DNA from 2 places in the Streptacidiphilus sp. MAP12-16 genome. Region 1 is predicted to be linked to the other one. Evidence: riboswitches for the same ligand, from Rfam matches in the RefSeq annotation. Region 1 holds a riboswitch; the other holds the start of a gene.
The links. Region 1 has a riboswitch for glycine ahead of gcvP (aminomethyl-transferring glycine dehydrogenase). Riboswitches for the same ligand answer to the same signal wherever they lie in the genome.

Region 1 (14,659 bases):
GGCACGGTCGGCGCGACCGGTCCGGGGATCGAGTTGACCATCAAGGACCCCGGTGGCAAGGTCCAGGCGGATATGCTGCTCAACACTTTGGAGGAGCTGCGCGCGGCGGGGGCGGAGGCGGTTCAGATCAACGATGTGCGAGTCGTGGCCAACACCTGGTTCTCCGACGGGACCCCCGGAACCGTCGAGATCGGCGGCAAGCCGGTCTCGGAGCCGTACCGCTTCACCGTGATCGGCAACTCACAGGATCTCGATACGGGCTTGAACATCCCTGGCGGGGTCGTGCAGTCGGTCGACAAGCTGCAGGCGAGCGCGATCGTCACCGAGCAGAAGGCACTTGCGGTGACCGCTTTGATCCCGCTCAGCACCCCTGGCTACGCTCACTCGGCGCAGCCGTGAGGGCGCCCCGGGCCGATGACGGCCCTCTCGCCAGCAGGTCTCAACCCAACTCTCAACTATCGTCCATGATGGCTTCACCCTGCCCGTCGGGCAGGCTCGTGTCACGCAAGGGGAATCGTCCGTGAGTCTGTTCTCGAAGCTGTTCGGTCGGAAGTCCCCTCAGGGTGCCGTCGAGGCCCCCACGGCTCGGCACCGCAGGGCGGACGAGGAGGCGCGGACGCAGTCCGTGCCGGGAAGCGTCGTACCCGGAATGCGGGGCGCCGCGGAGAACGAGGCGTTCGCGCCGGTGCAGGACGGTCCGTTGTACCGCGGCGACTCGCGACACGCGGAGGCGGACGGTGGCGGCCGCATAGCACCTGAAGCGGTACCCTCAACCTCGGGTGGAGGGTTTGGAACCGATCCGTATTCGCAGGCTGCGGCAGGCGATCCGCGACAGGAGGCGGCAGGCGTGACGGTGTGCACCCGGTGCGGGAACAGCAATCCTGAGGCGAGCCGCTTCTGTTCCAACTGCGGTGCGCCGCTGCGGGCCCGCGGCTTCGCCGAGCGGCCCTCGGAGACCACGTCCACGATCTCGATCTCCGGCCTCGAAGCCTACGAGCCCGAGGTGTCCGCGCCGGTCACCCCGGCGATCTCGCCGGAGGCGCAGGCCGCGGTGGACGCCCTGCCCCCGGGCTCGGCGCTGCTGGTGGTCCGTCGCGGCCCCAACTCGGGCAGCCGCTTCCTGCTGGACACCGAGCTGACGACGGCCGGCCGGCACCCCGAGAGCGACATCTTCCTGGACGACATCACCGTGTCCCGGCGGCATGTCGAGTTCCGGCGCACCGCTTCGGGCTTCGCCGTGGCCGACGTGGGCAGTCTCAACGGCACGTACGTCAATCGGGAGCGCATCGACGAGGTGCCGCTGAGCACGGGTGACGAGGTCCAGATCGGCAAGTACCGGCTGGTCTTCTTCGAGAGCCGCAGGGGGTACTGACCCGGCGGGCCCAGCAGCCTTCAACGAAGATCAGCCGGGTCCGGCGGCCATCACGGAGGAGTGGGTCCTGTGCAGGGCGAGAACGGTGGATCCGAGGCGGGCAGGCAACTGCTGAGCATCGGTGCGGTACTCGGTGTGCTGCGTGACGAGTTCCCCGAGGTGACGATCTCCAAGATCCGGTTCCTGGAGGCGGAGCGCCTCGTGGAACCGCAGCGGACCCCGTCCGGCTACCGCAAGTTCAGCCGCGAGGACGTCACCCGGCTCGCCTACGTGCTGCGCATGCAGCGGGACCACTACCTGCCGCTGCGGGTGATCCGCGAGCATCTCGACGCGATGGACGCGGGCGAGGAGCCGCCGGTGCTGCCCGGCGCGGAGCAGCCGGCCATCGGGGCACCGGTCCTGGCCGACCAGGTCGCGCGGGACGCGGTCCTGCCGGGCCCGCGACTGGGCCGGGCGGAGCTGCTGGCCGCGGCCGGCGTCGCCGAGCAGCAGCTCGCCGATTGGGAGTCGTACGGGCTGGTGGCGGCGACTGCCGACGGCGGCTTCGACCCGGAGATGCTGCAGGTCGCCCGGCTGGTCGCGGAGCTGGGCCGGTTCGGACTCGAACCTCGGCACCTGCGTGCGGTGAAGGCCGCCGCCGACCGGGAGGTCGGATTGGTGGAGCAGGTGGTTGCACCGCTTCGGCGGCACCGGAACCCCCAGACGCGCGCCCATGCGGCGGCGTTGGCCCGGGAGCTGGCGACGCTGTCGGTGCGGCTGCACGCCGCGCTTGTGCAGGCCGGGCTGCGGGCCCAGCCGGGGCTCTGAACCGTTCCTCCCGAGAAGCTGTGAGGAAGCACACTGATCCAGTTCGGTATCGCCCAGAAACCGGGAGAACTGGAGTATCGGGGCGTAGCGCCCTAGGGTTGCCACTGTGAACGAGCTAGACGTCGTGGGTGTCAGGGTGGAGATGCCGTCGAACCAGCCGATCGTGCTCCTGCGCGAAGTCGGTGGCGACCGGTACCTCCCCATCTGGATCGGCCCGGGTGAGGCCACCGCGATCGCCTTCGCCCAGCAGGGGATGACACCGGTACGGCCGCTCACGCACGATCTCTTCCGGAACGTCCTGGAGGCGGTGGGCCAGCAGCTCACCGAGGTCCGTATCACCGACCTGCGCGAAGGCGTGTTCTACGCCGAACTGGTCTTCGCGAGCGGCGTGGAGGTGAGCGCCAGGCCGTCCGACGCCATAGCGCTCGCGCTGCGCACCGGGGCACCGATCTACGGGAGCGACGGGGTGCTGGACGAGGCCGGGATCGCGATCCCGGACGAGCAGGAGGACGAGGTCGAGCGGTTCCGCGAGTTCCTGGACCAGATCTCGCCCGAGGACTTCGGCAGCAGCAGCCAGTAGTCCCGAACGAGTGGTCCCCACTGCGGGCCCAGTGGCCATTCAGGGCCCCGTACCCCCGACAAGGGCACGCTAAACCACTCGTCAGGGCGACATCACCCGGCATGCCGAGCGTGGCGATCGTTGACGCACGTCTGGCAACTGCCTACCGTCGGGTGTGGACGTCCTGGGGTATGCCACCCGCACCCTCGGCGACGGTTCCGCGAGACGACTGGACGGAGGGCCGCGTGAGCAGCACCGGCGACAGCACGGCCGCAGGTGGCTCCTGCCCCATCCATCCCGGGTTCCGCAGCCCCGGCCGGTCGGCGCGGACCGCGCGGGTCGGTTGGGAGGCCGTCACGGCCATGGTGCCGGAGCAGGACAGCTCCGGCGCGGAACGGGACTCCGTCCCGCCCGGCCCGACCTCGGGTCTGATCGGCTACCGGGGGCCCACCGCGTGCGCCGCTGCCGGGATCACCTACCGCCAGCTGGACTACTGGGCGCGCACGGGCCTGGTGGAGCCGACCGTCCGCGCGGCCGGTGGGTCCGGTACGCAGCGGCTCTACGGCTTCATGGACGTCCTGCTGCTCAAGGTCGTGAAGCGGCTCCTCGACGTCGGCGTGTCGCTGCAGAGCATCCGGGCTGCGGTCGTCCATCTGCGTTCCTGCGGTGTGGCGGACCTGTCCGGGATCACGCTGATGAGCGACGGTGCGACGGTGTATCAGTGCACCTCCCCGAACCAGGTCGTGGAACTGTTCCAGGGCGGGCAGGGCGTGTTCGGCATCGCCCTCGGGGCCGTGTGGCGAGAGCTGGAGAGCTCGCTGCGGCGGCTGCACGGCGAACGCGCCGACACCGGCGAGACCCTGGTCGGCTTCGACCCCGCCGACGAACTCGCACGTCGCCGCAACCGCGCGGGCTAGGCCTGCGTCCGCAGTCGTCAGAGCCCTGAGGACGCCGGGGCGGGGACGACGTGCGGGAGGACTTGAATGTCGGCGGGTCTGCGGCGGGTGCTCCGAAGGTTCCGGGAAGGGTTCGGAGCGTGGCTCGGTCGGGTGCTGCGGACCCGGCAGGGGCAGCGGCGGGCCGTCCAGCTCGCCGGCGCGCTGGCGGTGGTCGCACTGCTGCCTTCGACCTGGCTGTACCTGGACGCGGCACAGCGCCTGCGCACGGTCGCCGACGCGCCCTCCGCGCCCGTCGCCGTGGTCTTCGGCGCGGGACTCGACCAGGGCAGGCCCACGCCGTATCTGGCGCACCGGCTGGACGCCGCGCTGCAGCTCTACCGCGAGGGCAAGGTGCGTGCATTCCTGGTGACCGGGGACAACGGGCACATCGGCTACGACGAGCCCGACGCGATGCGCACGTACCTGGTCGGTCATAGCGTCCCGCAGGAGCGGGTGGTGCGCGACTACGCGGGATTCGACACCTGGGACTCGTGCAGCCGGGCGCGGCGGATCTTCGGCGTGAACCGGGCGATCCTGGTCAGCCAGGACTTTCACATCCGGCGGGCGATCGCGCTGTGCCGGGCGGCGGGCGTGGACGCCTACGGAGTCGGGGTCGCCGAGCCGCACGACACGACCTGGTACTACGGCGGAGTCCGGGAACTGCCCGCTGCCGGGAAAGCCCTGATCGACGTGCTGTTCACGCCCGACCCGCACCTGCTCGGACCGCAAGTCACCACGCTGGAGCAGTGGCGCTGACAGCCGCAGTCGGCGCGTCGTCCCCAGGCGGTCAGGTCGCACTGTCAGTGCTGTGGGCGATGATCGACGCATGCGGTCCGTGCCGTCGATCCTCCACCTCGACATGGACGCCTTCTTCGCAGCGGTGGAGCAGGCGTCCAAGCCGAGCCTGCGCGGAAAACCCGTGGTCGTGGGCGGTCTCGGCGGTCGGGGCGTGGTCGCCACCGCCTCCTACGAGGCCCGGCGCTTCGGGGTGCACTCGGCCATGCCGATGGCGCAGGCTCGGCGGCTGTGCCCCAACGCGGCATTCCTGATCCCCCGGTTCGAGCTCTACCGGCAGGTCAGCGACTTCGTGATGGGACTGCTCCGGGAACTGTCACCGCTGGTCGAGCCGCTCAGCCTGGACGAGGCGTTCGTCGACCTGGAAGCCGGTCCGTACGGGGAGCTGCTGCGCGAGAGCAGTTCGGACGAGGGTGCGGCACTGGTTCGGGCCCTGGGCGAGGACCTGCGGGCGGACATCCTGGCCGAGGTCGGGCTGACCGCCTCGGTCGGACTCTCCGGAACCAAGTTCCTCGCCAAGATCGCCTCCGAGCAGGCCAAGCCCGACGGCCTGGTGCTGATCGAGCCGGGCCGGGAGCGGGAGGTACTGGACCCGCTGCCGGTGCGCGCGCTGCCCGGCGTCGGCCCGGCGACCGCCGAGACCCTGCGCCGCCTCGGGCTGACCCGGGTCTCCCAGGTGGCGGCGACCCCCGAGGACGAATTGGTGCGGCTGCTCGGTCGTGCGCACGGCGCGAGCGTCCACGCGCTGGCGCTCGGCCTTGACGAGCGCGCGGTCGTGGCGGAGCGGGACGCCAAGTCGGTGTCGGTGGAGGACACCTTCGAGGTGGACCTGGCAGACCGGGAGCGGATCAGGTTCGAGCTCGACCGGCTCGCCGACCGCTGCGTGCGGCGGCTGCGTAGTGCGGCGAAGTCGGGGCGGACCGTGGTGATCAAGGTACGGCGCTTCGACTTCTCCACGCTGACCCGATCGGAGACGCTGCCCGCGCCCACGGACGATCCGCTGGTGATCGCGGGGGTGGCCCGGCGGCTGCTGGAGCAGGTCGAGCTCACCGGGGGAGTGCGACTGCTGGGCGTCGGCGTCTCCGGACTCGCGGACTTCACCCAGGAGGACCTGTTCGCCCAGGCCCAACGCGAGGCAGAGGAAGCGGCGGAGGCGTCGGCGGAAGCGGAAGCGGCGGAGGCTGAGGGAGACACAGAAGCAGCGCGCGGCACGGCGGCCGGCACCGCAGGGGCCGAAGAGGCGGACAGTGGCGCTGCGGCGGCCTACGGCGGGCCTGCCGGCCCCCGGGCGTTCCACCCGGGCGCCTTCCCCGGCGCCGCGGGGGACACCGGCGCACGGCGGTGGATGCCGGGACAGGACGCGCACCACGTCGAGTACGGGCACGGCTGGGTGCAGGGCAGCGGTGTGGGCCGGGTGACGGTGCGCTTTGAGATCCCCTGGTCAAAACCTGGCCGGGTCCGCACCTTCGCGGTGGACAATCCCGCGCTCGATCCGGCGGAACCGCTGTCGATCGCGCGCGCCGATCGGGAGGAGAGCGCGGGCGGAGACGGGTGAGGGGAGACGGGCAGTTCGCCCGTCTGCCCTTACCCCCGTGTGGTCGGTCGGGGCTCTTGGGCAACCGCTAGGCACGTAGGGCGTGGCCGGGGAGATCAGGCTGCGCGGGCGGCCCCGACGGAGCCATGGAGGGCGCGGAGGACGCTGAGGGTGCGGGCGGGGCGGAGTGCGGCGCCGGAGCGGACGCGGCAGAGGGTACGGAGGAGCCCGCCGACGGCGCGGACATCGCACTGTCCTGGACCGGGGTCGGCTCGTCGGGGCGGGTGCTGTCGTGGACCTGGATGTGCTCGCGGTGCACCTCGTCCCGGACCACCTCCTCCTCGGTGAACCGCTCCGTCACCAGCCGGATCCGCTCCACCGGAACGACCGCCTTGCGGACGATCACCCGCTGCTCGTGCAGGGTGACCTCCTCGGTGCTCTCCGAGATCTCCTGGTCCGACAGCTGTGCGCGCTCCTCCGCGGTCACCGGCACCCGCTCCACCCGGATCCGCTCCCGGATCACCGGTACCCGGCGCTCCACCTGCTCGGAGGTCACGTACTTGCGCAGCCGGGCCCGCCCGAGAACATGCCACTCGGTGGCGATGTCGAGCCGCTCCTCGCGGCAGACGAACTCAATCGGCTCGGGCACGCCGACCTGTCCCGGGTCGACCGCGGGGGCCGCCGCCTTGGCCAGGTCGGGCACGATGGCACCGGGCTTGGGACCGCTGGGGTGGTCGGTCAGCGGGTTGGCGTAGAGGTCCGGATGCGGTACGTGCGCGTGCGCGGCCGTCGGAGCCGGTGCCGTAGCCGGTGCAGGAGCCGGAGCCGGAGCAGGAGCCGCAGCCGGTGCAGGAGCCGGAGCAGCCATGAACGCCGCGGTACGGCTGGTGTCCGCGGCAGCCCGCGGCGGCGCCTCGGTGTGGGCCGCCGAAGGCATGGTCGTGGCGGTCGTGGCCGCGGTGACCGCCGTGGCCGCCGTGGCCGCAGGGGCGGCGACCCCGCTGCCGTTGCGGTTGTGCAGTCCGGAACCGCTGTTCGCGCCCTCGCCCGCCGGGACGTCCAGGCCGTAGTAGCGGTAGAGCTGCAACTCCTGTGCCGGTGACAGGTGCTGGCCCACGCCGAAATCGGGGGAGTCTTTGACCTTGGACTTGTCGTAGGGCACGCGCAACTCGTCGCTGACGAACTCGCTGCTGGTCAGCGGCACGAAGGCATCACGACCGAAGAGCCCGGTCCGGACGGCTGCCCACTCGGGCTGGCCGGTGGCGTCGTCGAGGTACACCTCGTCCACGGTGCCGATCTTGTCGCCGTGGCGGTCCACAGCCTTGTGGCCGATCAGGTCCCTGGGGTCGATCTCGGTCTGCACGGCTCGTCCACTCCTCACGGCGGGCTCGGGGCAATACGGTCAACTCATACGAAAAGGCACAAAGATCGATTTGTCGAATGCCCGGAGCCATGCGGGTGTGTCGTTGGTCCATTCGATGTCGCGCATGCGCTCGCTGGTACCCTGGCGTCGACCGGTCGAGCGTGCGCGGGAGAGCCCGCACACCGCTGTGGCGCCGAAGGAGCAACTCCTCCCCGGAATCTCTCAGGCATCCGTACCGCGCGCGCGAGGTCACTCTGGAAAGCAGGGCAGGGTCGGGTGTACGCAAGTGCACACCGGGCAAGCCCTCACCGACGGTGAAAACCGGCGGCTGTCGTGCATGACGCACGGTGGCGGCCGGTGAAGCTCTCAGGTTCCATGACAGAGGGGGAGGTCGTCCCGGCACCCATGGTGCCAACCGGGTCAGACCAGGAGGCTCCCCAGCCATGACATCCCCCCTCGCCGGGCTTGCGCATTCCAGCCCCTTCGACCAGGACCTCTTCGAACGGCGCCACATCGGCCCCGACGCCGGGGCGCAGGCGAAGATGCTGGCCCACGTCGGCTACGCCAGCCTGGACGAGCTCACGGCCGCCGCGGTCCCCGGCGCGATCCGCAGCATCGAGGCGCTGGACCTGCCCGCCGCCCGCTCCGAGGCCGAGGTGCTGGCCGAGCTGCGCTCACTGGCCGGCCGCAACCAGGTGCTGCGTTCCATGATCGGCCTGGGCTACCACGGCACCTTCACCCCGCCGGTGATCCTGCGCAACGTGCTGGAGAACCCCTCCTGGTACACCGCCTACACCCCGTACCAGCCGGAGATCTCCCAGGGTCGCCTGGAAGCCCTGATCAACTTCCAGACCGTGGTCTCCGACCTGACCGGGCTCCCCACCGCCGGTGCCTCGCTGCTGGACGAGGGCACCGCCGCCGCCGAGGCTGTCGCCCTCGCGCGTCGCGTCGGCAAGGTAAAGGGCGGGGTCTTCGTCATCGACGCCGACGCGCTGCCGCAGACCATCGCCGTGATCCAGACCCGCGCGGAGCCGCAGGGTGTTGAGACCGTCGTCGCCGACCTCAGTGCGGGCATCCCCGCCGAGCTGGTCGAGCGCGGCGTCTTCGGTGTGCTGCTGCAGTACCCGGGTGCTTCCGGCGCCGTCCGCGACCTCGCGCCGGTCGTCGAGCAGGCCCACGGCCTGGGCGCGATCGTCGCCGTCTCCGCCGACCTGCTCGCGCTGACCCTGCTGACCTCCCCCGGCGCGCTGGGCGCGGACATCGCTATTGGCACCACCCAGCGCTTCGGCGTCCCGATGGGCTTCGGCGGACCGCACGCCGGCTACATGGCCGTCCGAGCCGAGTACGCGCGCAGCCTGCCCGGCCGCCTGGTCGGCGTGTCCGTCGACGTCGACGGCAACCGCGCCTACCGGCTCGCGCTGCAGACCCGCGAGCAGCACATCCGCCGTGAGAAGGCCACCAGCAACATCTGCACCGCGCAGGTGCTGCTCGCGGTCATGGCCTCCATGTACGCCGTGTACCACGGCCCGGACGGGCTGCGGGCGATCGCCACCCGCACCCACCGCTACGCCTCCGTGCTGGCCGAGGGCCTGCGCGCGGGCGGCGTCGAGGTCGTCCACGACGCCTTCTTCGACACCGTCACCGCGCGGGTCGCCGGCCGCGCCGCCGAGGTCGTCGAGGCCGCCCGCGCCGTCGGCGTGAACCTGCGCCTGGTGGACGCCGACCTGGTCGGCATCGCCTGCGACGAGACCACCACCCGCGCCGACCTGGCCGCCGTCTGGACCGCCTTCGGCGTTCCGGCGGGCGACGTCGACGCGCTGGAGGCCGCGGCGGGCGAGAAGCTGCCCGAGGCGCTGCGCCGCAGCGAGGACTACCTCACCCACCCGGTGTTCCACGCGCACCGCTCCGAGACCGGGATGCTGCGCTACCTGCGCAAGCTCGCCGACAAGGACTACGCGCTGGACCGGGGCATGATCCCGCTGGGTTCCTGCACCATGAAGCTCAACGCGACCACCGAGATGGAGCCGGTCACCTGGCCGGAGTTCGCCGACGTGCACCCGTTCGCACCGGAGGAGCAGGCGGCGGGCTACCTGACGCTGATCCACGAGCTGGAGGACCGCCTGGCCGAGCTCACCGGCTACGACAAGGTCAGCATCCAGCCCAACGCCGGGTCCCAGGGCGAGCTCGCGGGTCTGCTCGCGGTCCGCGCCTACCACCACGCCAACGGCGACACCGGCCGTGACGTCTGCCTGATCCCCTCCTCGGCGCACGGCACCAACGCCGCCAGCGCCGTGATGGCCGGAATGCGCGTGGTCGTCGTCAAGACCCTCGTCGACGGCGACGTGGACATCGAGGACCTGCACGCCAAGATCGAGCAGCACCGCGACCAGCTGTCCGTGCTGATGGTCACCTACCCGTCCACGCACGGCGTGTTCGAGGAGAACATCGCCGACATCTGCGCCACCGTGCACGAGGCCGGTGGCCAGGTCTACGTCGACGGCGCCAACCTCAACGCGATGGTCGGTCTGGCCAAGCCGGGCAAGTTCGGCGGCGACGTCTCGCACCTGAACCTGCACAAGACCTTCTGCATCCCGCACGGCGGCGGCGGCCCCGGCGTCGGCCCGGTCGCGGTGCGCGAGCACCTCGCGCCGTACCTGCCGAACCACCCGCTGCAGCCCTCGGCGGGCCCGGCGACCGGTGTCGGCCCGATCTCGGCGGCGCCCTGGGGCTCGGCGGCGATCCTGCCGATCTCGTGGTCGTACGTGCGGCTGATGGGCGGCGAGGGACTGAAGCGCGCCACCCAGGTGGCGGTGCTCAGCGCCAACTACATCGCCAAGCGCCTCGCGCCGTACTACCCCGTGCTCTACACCGGCCCGGCCGGGCTGGTCGCGCACGAGTGCATCATCGACCTGCGCCCGCTGGCCAAGTCGGCCGGGGTCAGCGTCGACGACGTCGCCAAGCGCCTGATCGACTACGGCTTCCACGCACCGACGATGTCGTTCCCGGTCGCCGGCACGCTGATGATCGAGCCCACCGAGAGCGAGGACCTGGGCGAGATCGACCGCTTCTGCGAGGCGATGATCGCCATCCGCGGCGAGATCGACCGGGTCGGCGCGGGCGAGTGGCCGGCCGAGGACAACCCGCTGGCCAACGCCCCGCACACGGCCGCACTGCTGGCGGGCGACTGGGAGCACCCGTACACCCGTCAGGAGGCCGTCTTCCCGGCCGGGGTCAACCCGGCGGAGAAGTACTGGCCGCCGGTGCGCCGCATCGACGGGGCCTTCGGCGACCGCAACCTGATCTGCTCCTGCCCGCCGATGGACGAGTACGAGGCATAGGTCGACGCGCGACGAATCGACACGCGACGAGTCGACACACGACGAGGGGCCGCCACCGAACTGTTCGGTGGCGGCCCCTCGTCGCGCGTTGTTTCAGGCCACCTTGGCCAGCGGACGGTGGGGGGCGATCACCCGGCCGTCGGGGAGAATCTCGCCGGTGTCCTCGAAGAGCAGGACGCCGTTGCACAGCAGGCTCCAGCCCTGTTCGGGGTGACTCGCCACGACGACGGCGGCCTCACGGTCCGGGGAATCGGCCGACGGGCAGTCAGGATGGTGCTGGCACATAGCGCGTACCCTCGATTCGAAGTTTCCGATCACGGCGCGGTCCGCTTCGGAGGTGTGAACCGCCTGCTTCTCGGGTAGAGGCTGAAGCCGCCCGCGCTGGTTCCCAGTGTCGATGGACAGGGACGCTCCCGCAGCCATTTGGTGACATGCGTCACCGGTCTCTGGCACGGACCACCCGTTTGGATCCCGACCGGCCTCGGAACGCACCGAAGTGACCATGCCGGGCATGGTCACTTCGGGTGATACGCAGAGTCAGTGCGTAGCCGTGAGCAACTGTCCGTTACTGAGGGCGAGCAGGGACAGCAGCTCGTCGGCGTCGTGAGGCCGATGGGCGGTGACCCCGAGCGGCGCGGGGGCGAGCGGAATCAGCAGGTCGGCGCTCTGTGCCCGGTCGAGCACGGGGTGCAACCAGAGCGCGGCCATGTAGTGGCCGGGTACGGAGAGCAGGCGCGGCAGGTACACGGTGGGTGAGCTCGCCGTGTGCTGTTTGGCCTGCTGCAGGGCGCGCAGGGTGGACAGCGGGTAGGGCCCCTCAGCGAAGTGGGAGAACACCTGACCCTCGGTGCACTCGCGGGTGTCCGCCGCGGCGACGACCTCGTCGCCGTCCTGGATCAGGAAGCGCCAGCCGGTGCGCCGGGCCCCGGCCAGCGCGGGGCCGGGAAGCGCCGCCATGGGGTCGAGCAGGTGGACCGGAAGCGGGTTCGCCGGGGCCAGCACCCCGGTCCGGCGTCGCATGGCCGCGGTGCGGACGGCGCGAACGGCGTTCGGGGAGTCCAGCGCGCCGAGGACGGCGCGGAGGGCGGCGGCTGGGGGCTGGGGCATCGACAAGGACATGGATTCGCCTCTCGGGGCAGAGACAGGCGGTGCGGGGGACGTGCCGAGGGGCCACCGACGCGGGGCGAGGGCCGGGGGTCCGGAGAGCTCAGGTGCGATGAGGCGGTGCCGCTTGGTACCGGACGGTGCTGAGCCGGGTTGCTGGGCCGGCAGGTTCTGACTGCTGCTTCAGGGCCTGGGGTCGTGGTTCGGGGCTGTTGCGGACGGCCCGACCACCCGGTACGGCGCGTGGCCGCCGAGGCGGTGCAACTCGTACCGGTTGTGGGGCAAGTCTATACGAACGGGTGCGCGCCGTGACTCTTCTACTACGCACCGTGTGCGGCCGCAAGGGACCTTCTCGGACGTTCGTGTACGCAAGAGGGTGTTGGCACATGCCCGGGCGCCGGGCTATCGATCTCCCGGGCTGGGCATGATGCCTCAGCCGGGAGGGACCCACGGCGTGCGGTCGACCGAGGAGGATGTCGCTCATGGGGGAGAAGGTCGCGGCCGGAGTATCCGACCTGGCTGACCGCCAGCTCTACCGCAGGAAGCTGAAGCAGTGCCTCGAAGCCCTGGAGCTGATGCTCGGCGAGCGCCGCTTCGCCCGTCCCCAGGCGGTGATGGGCCTGGAGATCGAACTCAATCTCGCAGACGAGGCGGGGCGCCCGGCCATGCTCAACGAGCAGGTGCTCGCGGCCATCGCCAGCGGTGACTTCCAGACCGAGCTGGGTCAGTTCAACATCGAGGTCAACATCGCCCCGCACCGCCTCGGCGGCCGGGTCTTCGAGGAGCTGCGCGAGGAGATCGACATCGGGCTGCGCTACGCGGACCGCAAGGCCGCCGAGGTCGGGGCGCGGATCGTCACCGTCGGCATCCTGCCCACCCTGACCAGCGACGACGCGGTGCTGGACAATATGTCGCACGGCGACCGGTACCACCTGCTCAACGACCGCATCCTGGCGGCGCGGGGCGAGGACATCGCCCTGGACATCGAGGGCGTGGAACGGCTGCGGGTGTCGAACGTGTCCATCGTCGCGGAGGCTGCCTGCACCTCGATGCAGCTGCACCTGCAGGTGACGCCGAGCCGCTTCGCCAGCGTCTGGAACGCGGCTCAGGCGCTGGTGGGCCCGCAGCTCGCGCTCGGGGCCAACTCGCCGTTCCTGTTCGAACGGGAGCTCTGGCGGGAGACCCGGCCGATTCTCTTCGAGCAGGCGTGCGACACGCGGCCTGACGAACTCAAGGTCCAGGGGGTGCGGCCGATCACCTGGTTCGGCGAGCGCTGGATCGACTCCGTGATGGACCTGTTCGAGGAGAACGTCCGCTACTTCCCCGGACTCCTCACCATCTGCGACGACGAGGACCCGCTCAAGGTGCTGGCGGCGGGCGGCATCCCTGCGCTGCGCGAGATGCGGCTGCACAACGGGACGATCTACCGCTGGAACCGCCCGGTGTACGACGTCACCGACGGCGTCCCGCACCTGCGGGTGGAGAACCGGGCGCTGCCGGCCGGGCCGACCGTGGTCGACACCCTTGCGAATGCGGCCTTCTACTACGGTCTGGTGCGCTCGCTCGCCGACCAGCCGCGGCCGGTGTGGAACCGGCTTCCGTTCGAACTCGCCGCCGAGAACTTCCATGTGGCCGCCCGCTGGGGCCTGGAGGCGGAACTGTGGTGGCCGCGCGCCGGGCGTTTCGGGTCGCGCGGGCCCGGCGTGCGGGCCGGCGGCGGGGTCTCCCGGGTTCCCGTGCGGGAGCTGGTGCTGGAGGAACTGCTCCCGCTGGCCTACCAGGGACTGGACGCCTGGGGGGTGGAGCCGCTGGACCGGGACCGCTACCTGGGCATCGTGGAGCAGCGGTGCGTCCGCAACGCCAACGGGGCGTCCTGGCAGAGCGCCGTGTTCCACGACCTGCGCGAGCGTACGGGGCTGGACCGTAGGTCAGCGCTGGTGGCCATGACCGGGCGTTACATGGAGCTGATGCGGACAGGGGACCCGGTGCACACCTGGCCGGTGCGCTGAGCGCGGGCGTGGGCCGGGTCCGGCCGCTGTGCGGAGCCCCGCAGCGGATGGGGCCTGTGGGATGATCGTCCGAATCGATCGTTTCGCATCGCCCCGCCCCGCCCGTGTCGGAGACACCGCCGTGACCACCACCGAAACCCTGCCGGCTCCGGCCGGCCAATCCCGCCGACTGCTGGGGCAGGAGACGGTGATCGTCCTCGCGCTGTCCCTGGGAGCCAGCGGGGTGAGCGCGCTGATCAGCTTCGCCGGCTCGCTCACCGCGCCCGCCACGCTCAAGGCGCAGACCGCCACCCTCAACGGCTCGCTGGCGCCAGGACGCCCATGGCTCGATCTGACCTGGCACCTGTTCGACATCGCCACGGCGCTGGTTCCGGTGGCGCTGGTGGCGCACCTGCTGCTGCGCGAGGGCTCGTCGCTGCGGGCCCTGGGATTCGACCTGACCCATCGCTGGTCCGATCTGGGGCGCGGGTTCGTGGTCGCCGCCGGGATCGGGGGCTCCGGGCTGATGCTCTACCTGGCGGCGCGGGCGTCCGGCGCCAACCTCACCGTGGTGCCCAGCGGACTGCCCGACGTGTGGTGGCGCATTCCGGTGCTGATCCTCTCGGCCGCGCAGAACGCGGTGGTGGAGGAGGTCATCGTGGTCGGCTACCTGCTGCGCAGGTTGAACCAGCTCGGCTGGTCCTGGCCCGCCGCCGTGGCGGCGAGCTCGCTGCTGCGCGGCTCGTACCACCTCTACCAGGGGGTGGGCGGCTTCGTCGGCAACGTGGTGATGGGCGTGATCTTCTGCCTGCTGTACCGGCGCTGGCGCCGGGTGGCCCCGCTGGCCATCGCCCACACCCT
Region 2 (14,659 bases), on a different contig from region 1:
GGAGACCCATCATCATGATGCGCAACAAGCGCACGGTCACCATGACCGCGATCGCGATTACCGTCGCCTTGGGAGCCACTGCCTGTGGCGGTTCCAAGGGCAGCAGTGCCGGCGGGACCACGGGCGGGGTGACCCAGGGTGGAACCCTGCTCTACTACACGCCGAGCGACTTCGACCACATCGACCCGCAGCGTACGTACACCACGCAGGGCCAGAACATCGGGCGTGAGATATACCGCTCGCTGACCGGCTGGACGCAGGACGCCTCCGCGCCCAGCGCCGCCCCGAAGCTCGTCGGCGACCTTGCGACGGACACCGGCACCTCGAGCAATGGCGCGAAGACCTGGACCTTCCACATCCGCCCGAACGTGAAGTGGCAGGACGGCACCGTCGTCACGGCGCAGGACGTCAAGTACGGCGTCGAGCGCTCCTTCGACCCGGACCTCTCCGGTGGCCCGCAGTACGCCTCGCAGTGGCTGGCCAACGACAAGAACTACAAGGGCCCGACCAAGAGCGGCGACCTTGCCTCCATCGAGACCCCTGACGCCAGCACCATCGTCTTCGAGCTGAGCACCCCGGTCTCGGACTTCAACGAGGCGACGGCGATGGAGACCTTCTCCGCCGTGCCGAAGGCCCACGACACCGGCGCCACCTACGACACCACGGTGTGGTCGGACGGTCCGTACCAGATCCAGAGCTACACCAAGAACAAGGAACTGGTCCTCACTCGCAACAAGCAGTGGACCAAGGCAGTCGACCCGCTGCGCGACCAGAACGTCGACTCCATCGACGTCAAGATGGGCCAGGACCAGGCCGCCACCGACCAGCTGATGAAGGCGGACGGCCCCGACGCCCAGCACGCCATCATCGAGGACCCGGTCGCCGGCACCGACCTCAGCTCCTTCTCCAGCGACCCGACCCTCAAGTCGCGCTGGCACTCCATCGCCGCCCCCGGTACCAACTACCTGGCGATGAACGTCACCACGATCAAGGACCTCAAGGTCCGCCAGGCGATCGAGTGGGCGATCAACAAGCAGACCGTCCGTGGCGCGTTCGGTGGTTCGGCGTACGGCGACTACGCCACCACCTTCCTGCCCAAGGGCACCGACGGCCGCGTCGACACCGCCCCGTACGGCACCGACCCCGCCGGTGACCCGGCCAAGGCGAAGGCGCTGCTCCAGGCTGCGGGCGTCAGCAACCTGACCCTGTCGCTGGCTGTCGAGGCCACCCCGACCCAGGGCAAGGTCGCCACGGCGATCAAGGACGCGCTGGCCAACGTCGGCATCACCGTCAACATCAAGCCGATCGACCGCGGCAGCTACTTCAACACCGTCGGCAAGATCGCCAACAACTACGACCTGATCTGGGGCGACTGGATCGCTGACTGGCCCAACGCCAGCACCATCCTGCCGCCGCTGTTCGACGGCCGTCAGATCATCCCCACCGGCAACCAGGTCTTCTCGCAGCTGAAGGACCCGGCCGCTGAGGCGCAGATGGACAAGATCTCGGCCATGGCCGACCCGGCCCAGGCCAACGCCGCCTGGGGCGCGCTGGACGTCCAGATGCTGCAGAACGACGCCGCCGTCGTGCCGCTCGTCTACATGACCTTCAACGAGCTCCAGGGCTCGAAGGTCGGCGGGCTCACCGACGACACCGTGCTGGCCGAGATGAACCTGGCCCACGTCTACGTCAAGAAGTAACCAGCAGTTCCCCCGGTCGGCGGCGGCAACCTCGCCGCCGACCGGGGTCGCCACACCGGCACCCCGTCCGTATCGTCACCCCGCGCGCAGGTCACACCCCGCCGGCCCACAGCGAGAGGGAGGCGGACCAGGCTCCCCGCCAGGTCCCAGCACCACATGACTCGTTATCTGATTCGACGCTTGCTGAGCGCATTCACCATCATCGTGGTGATCAGCTTCATTACCTTCCTCATCTTCTTCGCCGTGCCTTCCGACCCTGCCGTGCTGGCGTGCGGCAAGACCTGCACGCCCGACCGCATCCTGCAGATCAGGCACTCGCTGGGCCTGGACAAGAGCATCCTGATCCAGTACGGCGAGTACGTGAAGGGCTTCTTCGCCGGGCGGACGTTCGGGGACGGCCCGCTCGCGGTCAAGTGCCCGGCCCCCTGCATGGGCATCTCCTTCCACGACGACTCCAACGTGTGGTCCACCTTGATGGGTCGCGTCCCCGCGGACATCTCGCTGGCCACCGGCGCGGCCCTGGTCTTCCTGGTCACCGGCGTCGGCCTGGGCATCGTGGCGGCGGTCCGCAAGGGCGGGCTGGCCGACAAGGCGGCGGTCGGATTCGCCCTCTTCGGCATCTCGCTGCCGATCTACTTCACCGCCCTGGTGCTGCAGTTCTTCTTCGTCGACAAGTGGCAGCTGCTGCCTGCGCCGAACTACACCCCCATCACCCAGGACCCGGTGCAGTGGTTCACCGGACTGATCCTCCCCTGGGCCTCGCTGGTGATCGGCTTCCTGGCCTTCTACACCCGGCTGACCCGCTCCACGATGCTGGAGACCATGGGTGAGGACTTCGTGCGCACCGCCCGGGCGAAGGGTCTGTCCCAGCGCAAGGTGATCTTCAAGCACGCCCTGCGCGCTGCGATCACCCCGGTGGTCACCATCTTCGGCATGGACTTCGGATACCTGATCGGCGGCGCGGCGATCATCACCGAGTCCGCCTTCGGCATCCCCGGCCTCGGCCTGCTCGCCGTACAGTCGGTCCAGGACTCCGACCTGCCGGTGATCATGGCCACCACGCTCTTCGCCGCCACCGCCGTCGTGCTCGCCAACGTCGTCGTGGACGTCGTCTACGGCATCATCGACCCTCGCGTCCGCCTCGCCTGACCAGCCGAGCCTGAACCAACCGGCGCGGGTCGGCGATCCCGACCCCCCGTCGACTTAGGAAGTACCAGTGGCCTTCGAACTCTCGACGCAGACCGTGCCCGTCAATCCGCCGTCCTCCTTCCTGGAGGTCCGGGACCTGCGCGTGCACTTCCCCACCGAGGACGGCCTCGTCAAGTCGGTGGACGGGGTGTCCTTCTCCCTGGAGAAGGGCAAGACGCTCGGCATCGTCGGCGAGTCCGGCTCCGGGAAGTCCGTCACCAGCCTGGCCCTACTCGGCCTGCACAAGGGCTCGCGGGCCCAGGTCTCCGGAGAGATCTGGGTGGACGGGGACGAACTCGTCGCGCTGCCCGAGGCCGAGATGCGCTCGCTGCGCGGCAACAAGGTCTCCATGATCTTCCAGGACCCGCTGTCGGCGCTGCACCCCTTCTTCACGGTGGGTTCGCAGATCGCCGAGGCGTACCAGGTGCACCACAAGGTGTCCAAGAAGGAGGCCCTCGTCCGGGCCGTGGACATGCTCAAGCGTGTCGGCATCCCGCAGCCGGAGCGCAGGGCGAAGAGCTACCCGCACGAGTTCTCCGGCGGTATGCGCCAGCGCGCCATGATCGCCATGTCGCTGGTCTGCGACCCCGAGCTGCTCATCGCGGACGAGCCGACCACAGCCCTGGACGTGACCGTCCAGGCGCAGATTCTCGACCTGATCCGGGACCTGCAGGAGGAGTTCGGCTCCGCCGTCATCATCATCACCCACGACCTCGGCGTGGTCGCCGAGATCGCCGACGACATCCTGGTGATGTACGGCGGGCGCCGGATCGAGTACGGCAGCGTCAGGGATGTGCTGAAGGCCCCCGAGCACCCGTACGCATGGGGCCTGCTGCAGTCCATGCCGCACCTCGGCGGTGACGTCAACACCAGGCTCAACCCGATCCAGGGCGCTCCGCCGAGCCTGATCAACCTGCCGACCGGCTGTGCCTTCCACCCCCGGTGCGACTACAAGGACCGCGTCGCCGACGACCGCTGCGTCACCGAACGGCCCGAACTGCTGCCGGTTCCCGGCACCGACAAGCACATCGCGGCCTGCCACCTCACCGGGGACAACAAGATCGAGATCCGCAGCGCAGCCGAGCGGCTCGCCAAGTGACCGCGGCGGACGAACAGGAGTATGGCGTGAGCACCACCGACACCGTGCCGGGGCCCCGCGAGGAGGCCACCGTCCCCGCTACCGGCGGCGACGAGCTGCTGCAGGTCAAGGGCCTGCAGATGCACTTCCCGATCCGTCAGGGCATCGTCTGGCAGCGGCAGGTCGGCGCGGTCCGCGCGGTCGACGGCATCGACTTCTCGGTCCGCTCGGGCGAGTCCCTGGGTCTGGTCGGCGAGTCCGGTTGCGGCAAGTCCACCACCGGACGCCTGGTCACCAGGCTGCTCGAGCCCACGGCCGGCACCATTCGCTTCGACGGTGAGGACATCACCCACAAGCGTGTGTCGACCATGCGCGAGGCCCGGCAGAACCTCCAGATGATCTTCCAGGACCCGTACTCCTCGCTCAACCCGAGGCACACCATCGGGACGATCATCGAGACCCCGATGAAGCTCAACGGCATCAACCCGGAGCAGGGGCACAAGAAGCGCGCCCAGGAGCTGCTGGAGATCGTCGGCCTCAGCCCGGAGCACTACAACCGGTATCCGAACGAGTTCTCCGGCGGGCAGCGCCAGCGCATCGGCATCGCCCGGGCCCTGGCCCTGAAGCCGAAGCTCATCGTCGCCGACGAGCCGGTCTCCGCCCTGGACGTCTCCATCCAGGCGCAGGTCGTCAACCTGCTCCAAGACCTCCAGCGGGAGTTCAACCTCGCGTTCGTCTTCATCGCCCACGACCTCGCGGTGGTCCGCCACTTCTCCGAGCGGGTCGCGGTGATGTACCTGGGCAAGATCGTCGAGATCGCCGACCGCGAGACGCTCTACCTGCGCCCGCAGCACCCGTACACCCACGCGCTGCTGTCGGCCGTCCCCGAGGCCGACCCGGACAGCGTCCAGCGGCGTGAGCGCATCCGCCTCACCGGCGACGTGCCCAGCCCGATCAACCCGCCGTCCGGATGCCGCTTCCGCACCCGCTGCTGGAAGGCGCAGGAGATCTGCGCCGCCCAGGAGCCGCCGCTGGTGCAGCTGCTGGGCTCGGCCGAGGGCCACCAGGCCGCCTGCCACTTCCCCGAGGTCAAGCAGGTGGTCGCGCCGGAGTGACCCCGGTGCGACCGGCCTGCCGGTGAGACGAAGGGGGCGCATCCCTCAGACGGTGCGCCCCCTTCGTCATGCCCGGCGTCACCCGGTCCGACTCGGTCCGACTTGGTCCCGCCCGGTCCGACTCGGTTCGACTCGGTCCGGGCCGGGGCGTTACCGGCCGGTGTAGGGATAGCCGTACCCGCCCGGGGCGGCGAGGGTGCGCTGGAAGAACGGCGCCATGCGCACCTGGAGCCACTGCGCCACCGGGTCGTACGGATCGGACATCGCGACGGTCGATACCGCGACTCCCTGCGGAACCCCGGGGAGGGCGTGCTGCATCATCAGCCGCACCGACTCGACCGCGGGCGGGCTGGAGTCGTACAGATCCAGACCGATCACCAGATACGGGTCCCCCCAGGCGGGTTGGACCCACGCCCGGCGCAGCGAGCGGACCGCCGGCGTCCCCGAGGCGGCCTGGGTGAGCAGGGCATAGAACTGGTCGGCCGCGACCTGGGGCTCGCTGATCCGGAGCGGCCCGGCCGGCAGCCGGTCCAGGCCGCCGGCGATACGGCGCAGGTCGGCCCAGGGCAGGCCGACCCCGCCACCCGGCTGATGGGGGTTCAGCCACAGTCCCCAGCGCTCGCGGTAGAGCGAGGCCGCGATCTCGCGACCGCTCATCACCTGGTACGCCCGGGACCAGCCGCTGGCGGAGATCTGCTCGGCGGAGGTCACGCAGGGCGCGTAGCCGAACCCGCCGACCTCCATGTTCCCGTACTGCGCGTCGGGGCGTCCGGGCTCGCCGTGCCAGAGCAGCATCACCACCTGGCCCTCGCCGACGGCGCGCAGCAGCCGCTCGTAGGCGTCGTAGCGCCCCGGAGCCACCTCCCGCAGCGCCTGCTCGATGGCGCCCCCGCCGCCTGACTGGACCACTGCCACCCTCTCCCTGCCTGCCGACCCCGACTCTGCCGTGCCCTGCCCTGCCTTGCCCTGCTCTGCCGGACGCCCCCTGCGTGCCCGAGCGGCCAGCCTAGTGCCCTGCGGGGTTCCGTTCGAAGAACGGTGCGGCGGCGGTGAGCATCCAGTCCCCGACCGGGTCCTGGGCGATGTCCAGCAGGACGATCCCCAGCTCCCAGGGCAGCGGCACGGCGCCCAGGGCCCGTCCCAGGGCCTGCGTCACGGCCTCCTGGTCGGCGGGCTGCCAGCGGTCCAGTTCGACGCCGACGAAGAGCTTCTCGCGCTCGCCCTCGACCTGCACCAGGGCTCGACGCGCCGTCAGCACGACGGGCGTGTAGGCGAGTTCACCCACGGCCACGGTCAGGAAGTCCAGCGGGTCCTCGTGCGGTTCCGGCAGGCGCAGACCCACCCGCGCGCCCGTCGCCCCTTGGTGCGCGCGCGCCTCGCCGCCGCCCCCGCACAGCTCGGCGACTCCCGCCGCCGGGATCGGCACCCCCACCGCGCCTTCGGGATTCACCACGATGCCCACGCCCAGCGGCATCCCCTGCGCGAGTTCCCGCACCGGAGCGACCGTGAACGGCATGTTCCCGGCAATCCGGCGGAACTGGTCCTCGGAGCTGAATACCGGCACGAAGGGCTGCCCGGCGAGCTCGGTCGTGGGCAGTTCCAGGGTTGTCCCGTCGTAGCCCCCGCCGCCGGGCAGCGGGACCCAGACCTGGCTGCGTCGCAGCACCTCCACCACGCGGGGAGTCGCGCCCGGGTCGCCGATGGCGGCGACGAGCACGCGCTCCAGCTCGTTCGCCGGCCAGCCGCCGAGGCCTTCGCCGACCCCGCTGTCCGTACCGGGCTGGGCCGGGATGCCCACGCTGTCCACCGGGTGCTGCATCGCTGCTACCGCCGTTCTCCGCACTGGTCCGCCGCAGACTGGTTCGCCGCAGGATATCGAGCCCGGGTGAGTCGAGGGGCGCGCCCGGGCAAGGGCGTGCTGCGCGCCGCCAGTACTCCATGCCATGATGAGCGCGACCAACAACTCCACACCGGCCGTTCAAACCCGCGCGGGAGAGCCAGGCCGACCCCTGTTCCCAGGAGTTCCAGCGGACAGAGGTCGCAGTCGGCGCCGAAGGAGCAAGCCCTCCCCGGAATCTCTCAGGCACAGCTACCGCACGGGCGAGGCACATCTGGAAAGCGGTCAGGCCGCGGTTAGTCCGCAGCCATGCCCCACCCACGGTGCAAGCCGCGTTCATGCCCCCTGCTTCGGGTGGAGGACGCGGTGAAGCTCTCAGGTTGCGACGACAGAGGGGGAGGCCCTGCCGCAGCATGCCCTGCGTTCCCCCGCAGGTCGTGAGCACGTCCTGAGAGCTCTAGGAGCCCCCTATGTCCGATCTCCGACTCACCGCGCTGGACTCCGTCCATCGCTCCCTCGGCGCGACCATGACCGACTTCGCGGGCTGGGACATGCCGCTGCGGTACGGCAGCGAGCGCGAGGAGCACAACGCCGTGCGCACCCGGGCCGGCCTGTTCGACCTCTCCCACATGGGCGAGATCACCGTGACCGGCCCGCAGGCCGGGGAACTGCTGGACCACGCGCTGGTCGGCTTCGTCTCGGCGCTGGGCCTGAACCGCGCCCGCTACACCATGATCTGCGCGGCTGACGGCGGCATCCTCGACGACCTGATCGTCTACCGCACCGGCGAGACCGAGTTCCTGGTCGTCGCGAACGCGTCCAACGCCCAACTGGTCCTGGACGAGATCACCGCCCGGGCCGGCTCCTTCGACGCCGCCGTCCGCGACGACCGCGACGCCTACGCGCTGATCGCGATCCAGGGCCCCGAGGCCACCGCGATCCTGAGCCCGCTCACGGACTCCGACCTGCCCGCCCTGAAGTACTACACCTCGCTGCCGGCCACGGTGGCCGGCCGGCCGGCACTGCTGGCCCGTACCGGCTACACCGGCGAGGACGGCTTCGAGCTCTTCGTCGCCCCGGCCGACGCGGAGCACCTCTGGGCCGAGCTGACCGCTGCCGGGGCCGATCGCGGCCTGGTTCCCTGCGGCCTGTCCTGCCGCGACACACTGCGGCTGGAAGCCGGCATGCCGCTGTACGGCCACGAGCTCACCACCGCGCTCACCCCCTTCGACGCCGGCCTGGGCCGGGTCGTCCGCTTCGACAAGACGACCAACGACGGTGACTTCGTCGGCCGCGCCGCGCTGGAGAAGGCCGCCGAGCAGGCCGCCGCCACTCCCCCGCGGGTTTTGGTCGGCCTGGTCTCCCCCGGGCGCCGGGTGCCCCGGGCCGAGATGAACGTGGTCACCGCGGACGGTGCCGGCACCATCATCGGCTCGATCACCTCCGGCGCACCCTCCCCCACCCTGGGCAAGCCGATCGCGATGGCCTACGTCGACGCCGCGCACGCCGCGCCGGGCACGACCGTCGCCGTGGACGTGCGCGGCACGCACGAGCCGGTCGAGGTCGTGGCCCTGCCGTTCTACAAGCGCGCCCGCTGAACCTGCTCCGTCGATCGCCCCGCCCCGCCACGGGGTGGTTTCGCCGTACCCCCATCTCATCCTGGAGAATCACCGTCATGAGCAACCCCCAGCACCTCACGTACAGCAAGGAACACGAGTGGCTGACGGCCGTCGAGGACGGCGTGGCGACCGTGGGCATCACCGCCTTCGCCGCCGACGCGCTCGGCGACGTCGTCTATGTGCAGCTCCCCGAGGTCGGCCAGACCGTGACCGCGGGCGAGACCTGCGGCGAACTGGAGTCGACCAAGTCGGTCAGCGACCTCTACTCCCCCGCGAGCGGCGAGATCGTCGAGGCCAACCAGGCCGTGGTGGACGACCCCGCGCTGGTGAACTCCGCCCCCTTCACCGAGGGCTGGCTGTTCAAGATCCGCCTCGACGGCACTCCCGAGGGCCTACTGTCCGCCGACGAGTACTCCGCCCACACCGGCGCCTAGCCCCCTCCCGTCGCCCGACCACCACCCCCTTCCGTGGCGCTTCGCGCCCTCCCCTTTCTGTCGCCCGACCACCACCCCCTTCCGTGGCGCTTCGCGCCCTCCCCTTTCTGTCGCCCGACCACCACCCCCTTCCGTGGCGCTTCGCGCCCGGCCTTGTGAGGGAACACACACCATGACGGTTCTGAACCAGTCCCTGCATTCGCTCGACCCGGAGGTCGCGGCGGCTGTGGACGCCGAGCTGCACCGCCAGCAGTCCACCCTGGAGATGATCGCCTCCGAGAACTTCGCCCCGGTGGCGGTCCTGGAAGCACAGGGCTCGGTACTGACCAACAAGTACGCCGAGGGCTACCCCGGCCGGCGCTACTACGGCGGCTGCGAGCACGTCGACGTCGTCGAACAACTCGCCATCGACCGGGTCAAGGCACTGTTCGGCGCCGAGGCCGCCAACGTCCAACCCCACTCCGGCGCCTCCGCCAACGCCGCCGCCATGTTCGCCATGATCAAACCCGGCGACACCATCCTGGGACTGGACCTGGCCCACGGCGGCCACCTGACCCACGGCATGCGCATCAACTTCTCCGGCAAGCTCTACAACGTCGCCGCCTACCACGTCGACCCCCAGACCAACCTGGTCGACATGGACGAGGTCGAACGCCTCGCCAAGGAACACCAACCCCAACTCATCATCGCCGGCTGGTCCGCCTACCCCCGCCAACTCGACTTCCCCGCCTTCCGCCGCATCGCCGACAGCGTCGGCGCCCTGCTCATGGTCGACATGGCCCACTTCGCCGGCCTGGTCGCCGCCGGCCTGCACCCCAACCCCGTCCCCTACGCCGACGTAGTCACCACCACCACCCACAAAACCCTCGGCGGACCACGCGGCGGCGTCATCCTGTCCACCCAGGAATGGGCCAAGAAGATCAACTCCGCGGTCTTCCCCGGCCAACAGGGCGGCCCCCTCGAACACGTCATCGCCGCCAAGGCCGTCGCCTTCAAGGTCGCCGCCACCGACGAGTTCAAGGACCGCCAGCAGCGCACCCTTCACGGCGCCCGCATCCTGGCCGACCGCCTCACCCAACCCGACGCCACCGCCGCCGGCATCTCCGTCCTGACCGGCGGCACCGACGTCCACCTGGTCCTGGTCGACCTGCGCCACTCCGAACTCGACGGCCAACAGGCCGAAGACCGCCTCCACTCGGTCGGCATCACCGTCAACCGCAACGCCGTCCCCTTCGACCCCCGACCCCCCATGGTCACCTCCGGCCTACGCATCGGCGCCCCCGCCCTGGCCACCCGCGGCTTCGGCCCCACCGACTTCACCGAAGTCGCCGACATCATCGCCGAAACCCTCAAACCCACCTTCGACGACACCACCCGCACCGCACTGGCGGCCCGCGTCACCGCCCTGGCCGACAAACACCCCCTCTACCCCGACCTGTAACCAGCCCGAGGACGCGGTGAGTGACGTCACCCGCCGACACCGCTCCTTACGCCGGGGCACCGCGCACACTGGTCAGTGGGCCGGTGCCCCGGCGCACGTGCACCATCACCTGCGCACATCCGCACGTGCACCAACACCACCCGTCCCACCAGCAGACAAGGGCGTCTCCCGTGGCCATCAGCGTGTTCGACCTCTTCTCCATCGGCATCGGGCCCTCCAGCTCGCACACCGTCGGACCGATGCGCGCTGCCCGGATGTTCGCGCGGCGGCTCAAATCCGAGGGCGCACTGGCGCAGACCGCCTCGATACGGGCCGAGCTCTTCGGCTCGCTCGGCGCCACCGGGCACGGCCATGGCACCCCCAAGGCGGTCCTGCTCGGCCTGGAGGGCAACTCGCCCCGGACCGTCGACATCGTCCAGGCGGACGTGGACGTGGAGCGGATCAAGTCGACCCGACGGCTACGGCTGCTCGGGGCGCAGGAGATCGACTTCGACCCCGACACCCAGCTGATCCTGCACCGCCGTAGGTCACTGCCGTACCACGCGAACGGCATGACGCTCTGCGCCTACGACGCCGCCGGGGTTCCGGTCCTGGAGAAGACCTACTACTCGGTCGGCGGCGGCTTCGTCGTGGACGAGGACGCCATCGGCGCGGACCGGGTCAAGCCCGACGACACCGTCCTGCGCTTCCCCTTCCGCAGCGGCGCGGAACTGCTGCGGCACGCGTCCGAGACCGGGCTCTCCGTGTCCTCGCTGATGCTGGAGAACGAGAAGGCCTGGCGCAGCGAGGCGGAGATCCGCTCCGGACTGCTCGACATCTGGCACGTCATGCAGGAGTGCGTGCGCAACGGCATGAACCACGAGGGCATCCTGCCCGGCGGGCTCAAGGTCCGCCGCCGCGCCGCCCCGGCCTCCCGCGCGCTGCGGGTCGAGGGCATCAGTCCGGCGAACGCGATGGAGTGGGTGACCCTCTACGCGATGGCGGTGAACGAGGAGAACGCCGCGGGCGGCCGGGTCGTCACCGCGCCCACCAACGGCGCGGCGGGGATCATCCCCGCTGTCCTGCACTACTACCTGAACTTCATCCCGGGCGCGGACGACGACGGCATCGTCCGTTTCATGCTGACCGCCGGTGCCATCGGGATGCTCTTCAAGGAGAACGCTTCCATCTCCGGCGCCGAGGTCGGCTGCCAGGGCGAGGTCGGCTCGGCCTGCTCGATGGCCGCGGGCGGCCTCGCGGAGGTGCTGGGCGGCACCCCCGAGCAAGTCGAGAACGCCGCCGAGATCGGCATCGAGCACAACCTCGGCCTCACTTGCGACCCGGTCGGCGGCCTGGTCCAGATCCCCTGCATCGAGCGCAACGGCATGGCCGCGGTGAAGGCGGTCACCGCCGCCCGCATGTCCCTCCGCGGCGACGGACGCCACCACGTCTCCCTCGACAAGGCGATCAAGACCATGAAGGAGACCGGCGCCGACATGAAGGTCAAGTACAAGGAGACCTCGCGCGGCGGCCTCGCGGTCAACGTCATCGAGTGCTGACGGAACGCACGATGATCCGCGGCTTGGTCTCCTTCGAGTCGGCCTGCCACCACCTTCCTGATAGGCCCACTACCCTGTGGGCTCTGGCTCCATACGCTCGACCAGGAGCAACGCGGCGCCCGCGAAGAACAGCACAGCGCCGATCAGGGTGCCCAGGTTCGACACCGGCGCGCTCAGCAGATCGGTCGTTCCCGGCTCGACGAACGCGGCCACGGCCGACACCCCGAACGCGATCGAGCCAGTCAGGTTCACGGCGGTGATCCACCAGGCGACCGACCGGATACGCCAGGCCGCCCAGCCGTGGCAGACCTCGAACCAGGCGAGCACGCTCGCGACCAGAAAGCACACGGACCCGACGATGTCGGGCCGCCAGACGTGGCCGCGGTACTGCGTGGAACCGATCGCCGCCCCAACCGCCACCGCGGTGCTGATGTTGAACGCCAGCGTCCCGACGAACTGCCACGCCGTCGCCCACCAGTCGATCTGATGCGGCAGGTACACCAGCACGCGGCGCCCGTGGGGCCGCGCGGCGGCGGGCGCGGCGTCGACCGCCTCCCGGTACTGCAGGAAACCGGCCGCAGTGAAGAAGATCGAACCGATGAAGAACGTCAGCCCGTCGGCCCGGACACCCACGGCGGCGGCGTAGACCGGTACCACGCCGAGAGCGAAGAGCAAGGAGCCGATCGCGAACAGGACCCCTATCCACCACCCGCGCTCGCGCGGAGCCCACCAGACACTGCGGCCGGACGGCCGAGGCGCGTGTTTGCGATGCCAGCGCGACTCCCAGCGCACTAGGCTCCCGTCGGAGCGGCCCCTCTCCCGCAACGTCACGAAGCGCCCGAACCCGGTCTCCCGTACGGGGCCGACACGCTCGCCAGGCACCATTGCCTCCCGCTGCTCCGACCCGGCTCCGGGTGATCAGGCTAGCGACCTGGGGAGCGATAGGGCTCGGGCACCACGCCGTCTGGTGCCTTCGACTGAAAAGCGCCCAGGGACGCCCTTGTAGCGGAGCTACTTGGGCCCGCCAGCCGCTGATGATGGGGGCCGGCAACGCGGCAAGCGGAGGTGCCGGGCGGTGGGCGCCCGAGCCCTATCGCTCCCCAGGTCGTAAGACTCCGACGTGCTGTTCAGGCGCCGACACCTGATCAAGCAGCGTCGCTCATACTCGCGACCTGATCCAAATGGAGCCCCCAGCTCAGCAGATCTGCACTCATCCGGATGTATTCCGAGCCCGATCCACGGGTCTCGGGCATGGCGCCCGCGCCGGAGGGGATTGAATCTCGGCATGACCAAGAGTGACGCCGCGTCCCTGTTCGGTAACCGCTTCCTCACCGCACCCACTCCTTCGGAGACGTTTCCCGAGGAGGGCATGACCGCGACGGACGCTATGAGGCTGCTGGACGAGGACCTCGTCATGGAGGGCGACCCGCAGCGCAACCTCGCCACGTTTGTCACCACGTGGATGGAGCCGGAGGCACAACGGATCATCGCCGAGAACCTCCACCGCAACTTCATCGACCACGCGGAGTACCCAATCTCCGCCGAGATCGAGCAGCGCTGCGTGCGCATGCTCGCGGACCTCTTCCACGCTCCGGGCAAGACCACCGGATGTCGGACCCAGGGCTCGTCCGAGGCAATCATGCTCGGCGCGCTGTCGCTGAAGTGGAAGTGGCAGGAACGCCGCCAGGCGGCCAACCTGTCGGTCGACCGACCCAACCTGGTCTTCGGCGGCGACGTCCACGTCGTGTGGGAGAAGTTCTGCCGCTACTTCGACGTCGAGCCGCGGATCGTGCCGCTCGCCGAAAACAAGTACACGATCGGTCCTGAGGACGTGGAACCCCACCTCGACGAGAACACGATCGGCGTCGTCGCCGTCCTCGGCACCACGTTCACCGGCCACAAGGACGACGTCGTCGGGATCGACAAGCTTCTACGGGACGTCCACAAGGAACGGGACCTCGACATCCCGATCCACGTCGACGCCGCCAGCGGCGGCTTCGTGTGGCCCTTCCTCTACCCGGACTCGAAATGGGACTTCCGGCTCGAGCGGGTCCGCTCGATCAACGTCTCGGGACACAAGTACGGCCTGGTCTACCCCGGCATCGGGTGGCTGGTCTTCCGCGATGAGTCCGACCTGGCCGAGAAGCTCGTGTTCTACGAGAACTACCTGGGCAAGACCGACGCGACGTTCACGCTGAACTTCTCCACCGGCGCGTCAATGGTGCTCGCGCAGTACTACAACTTCGTACGGCTGGGTCGCCAGGGCTACACCTACGTCATGGAGACGATGCAGTCGAACGCCCGCGCATTGGCGGACAACCTGCGTAGCAGCGGCCGCTTCGAAGTGATCGGCAGCGACCTCGAGCAACTACCGCTGGTCGCTTTCCGCCTCACCGGCAAGCACGCCTACGACGAGTCCGACATCGCCTGGCAGCTCTCGGCCGAGCGCGGCTGGATGGTGCCGGCGTACACGCTTCCGCCCAATGCCGATCGGGTGAAAATCCTGCGTGCCCTCGTCAAGGAGACCCTGAGCCGCGGGCAGATCGATCGCCTGACCCAGGACATCGCCGACGCGTGTGCCACCTTGGACCACAAGGGTGCGACCAGCGAGGTCGAGCGGGCCCGGGTCAAGAAAGGGACGGGCTACTGACGCCCGCAACGGGCACCCCTCTGGGACGTGGACCCTGACCGCTTTGGCAGACACTGGAA

Region 2: it holds a riboswitch for glycine, as region 1 does, so the genes downstream of both, gcvT (glycine cleavage system aminomethyltransferase GcvT) here and gcvP (aminomethyl-transferring glycine dehydrogenase) in region 1, are expected to answer to the same signal.

What each region holds. Positions count from the first base shown of each region.
Region 1 is NZ_JBGCBY010000021.1:135,247-149,905, reverse strand. Features, by position in the region: gene ABIA33_RS26105 (DUF881 domain-containing protein) at 1-399, shown strand, start outside; gene ABIA33_RS26100 (FHA domain-containing protein) at 848-1,372, shown strand; gene ABIA33_RS26095 (MerR family transcriptional regulator) at 1,433-2,179, shown strand; gene ABIA33_RS26090 (bifunctional nuclease family protein) at 2,286-2,759, shown strand; gene ABIA33_RS26085 (MerR family transcriptional regulator) at 2,984-3,655, shown strand; gene ABIA33_RS26080 (vancomycin high temperature exclusion protein) at 3,722-4,432, shown strand; gene ABIA33_RS26075 (DNA polymerase IV) at 4,503-6,026, shown strand; gene ABIA33_RS26070 (DUF2382 domain-containing protein) at 6,094-7,368, opposite strand; glycine riboswitch at 7,525-7,616, shown strand; gene gcvP (aminomethyl-transferring glycine dehydrogenase) at 7,812-10,706, shown strand; gene ABIA33_RS26060 (DUF5999 family protein) at 10,800-10,991, opposite strand; gene ABIA33_RS26055 (hypothetical protein) at 11,244-11,825, opposite strand; gene ABIA33_RS26050 (glutamate--cysteine ligase) at 12,293-13,819, shown strand; gene ABIA33_RS26045 (CPBP family intramembrane glutamic endopeptidase) at 13,941-14,659, shown strand, end outside.
Region 2 is NZ_JBGCBY010000016.1:33,870-48,528, reverse strand. Features, by position in the region: gene ABIA33_RS21620 (ABC transporter substrate-binding protein) at 15-1,700, shown strand; gene ABIA33_RS21615 (ABC transporter permease) at 1,857-2,849, shown strand; gene ABIA33_RS21610 (ABC transporter ATP-binding protein) at 2,917-3,987, shown strand; gene ABIA33_RS21605 (ABC transporter ATP-binding protein) at 4,014-5,081, shown strand; gene ABIA33_RS21600 (enhanced serine sensitivity protein SseB C-terminal domain-containing protein) at 5,232-5,996, opposite strand; gene ABIA33_RS21595 (enhanced serine sensitivity protein SseB) at 6,088-6,900, opposite strand; glycine riboswitch at 7,061-7,186, shown strand; gene gcvT (glycine cleavage system aminomethyltransferase GcvT) at 7,389-8,516, shown strand; gene gcvH (glycine cleavage system protein GcvH) at 8,594-8,971, shown strand; gene glyA (serine hydroxymethyltransferase) at 9,144-10,412, shown strand; gene ABIA33_RS21575 (L-serine ammonia-lyase) at 10,583-11,950, shown strand; gene ABIA33_RS21570 (hypothetical protein) at 12,020-12,583, opposite strand; gene ABIA33_RS21565 (glutamate decarboxylase) at 13,236-14,600, shown strand.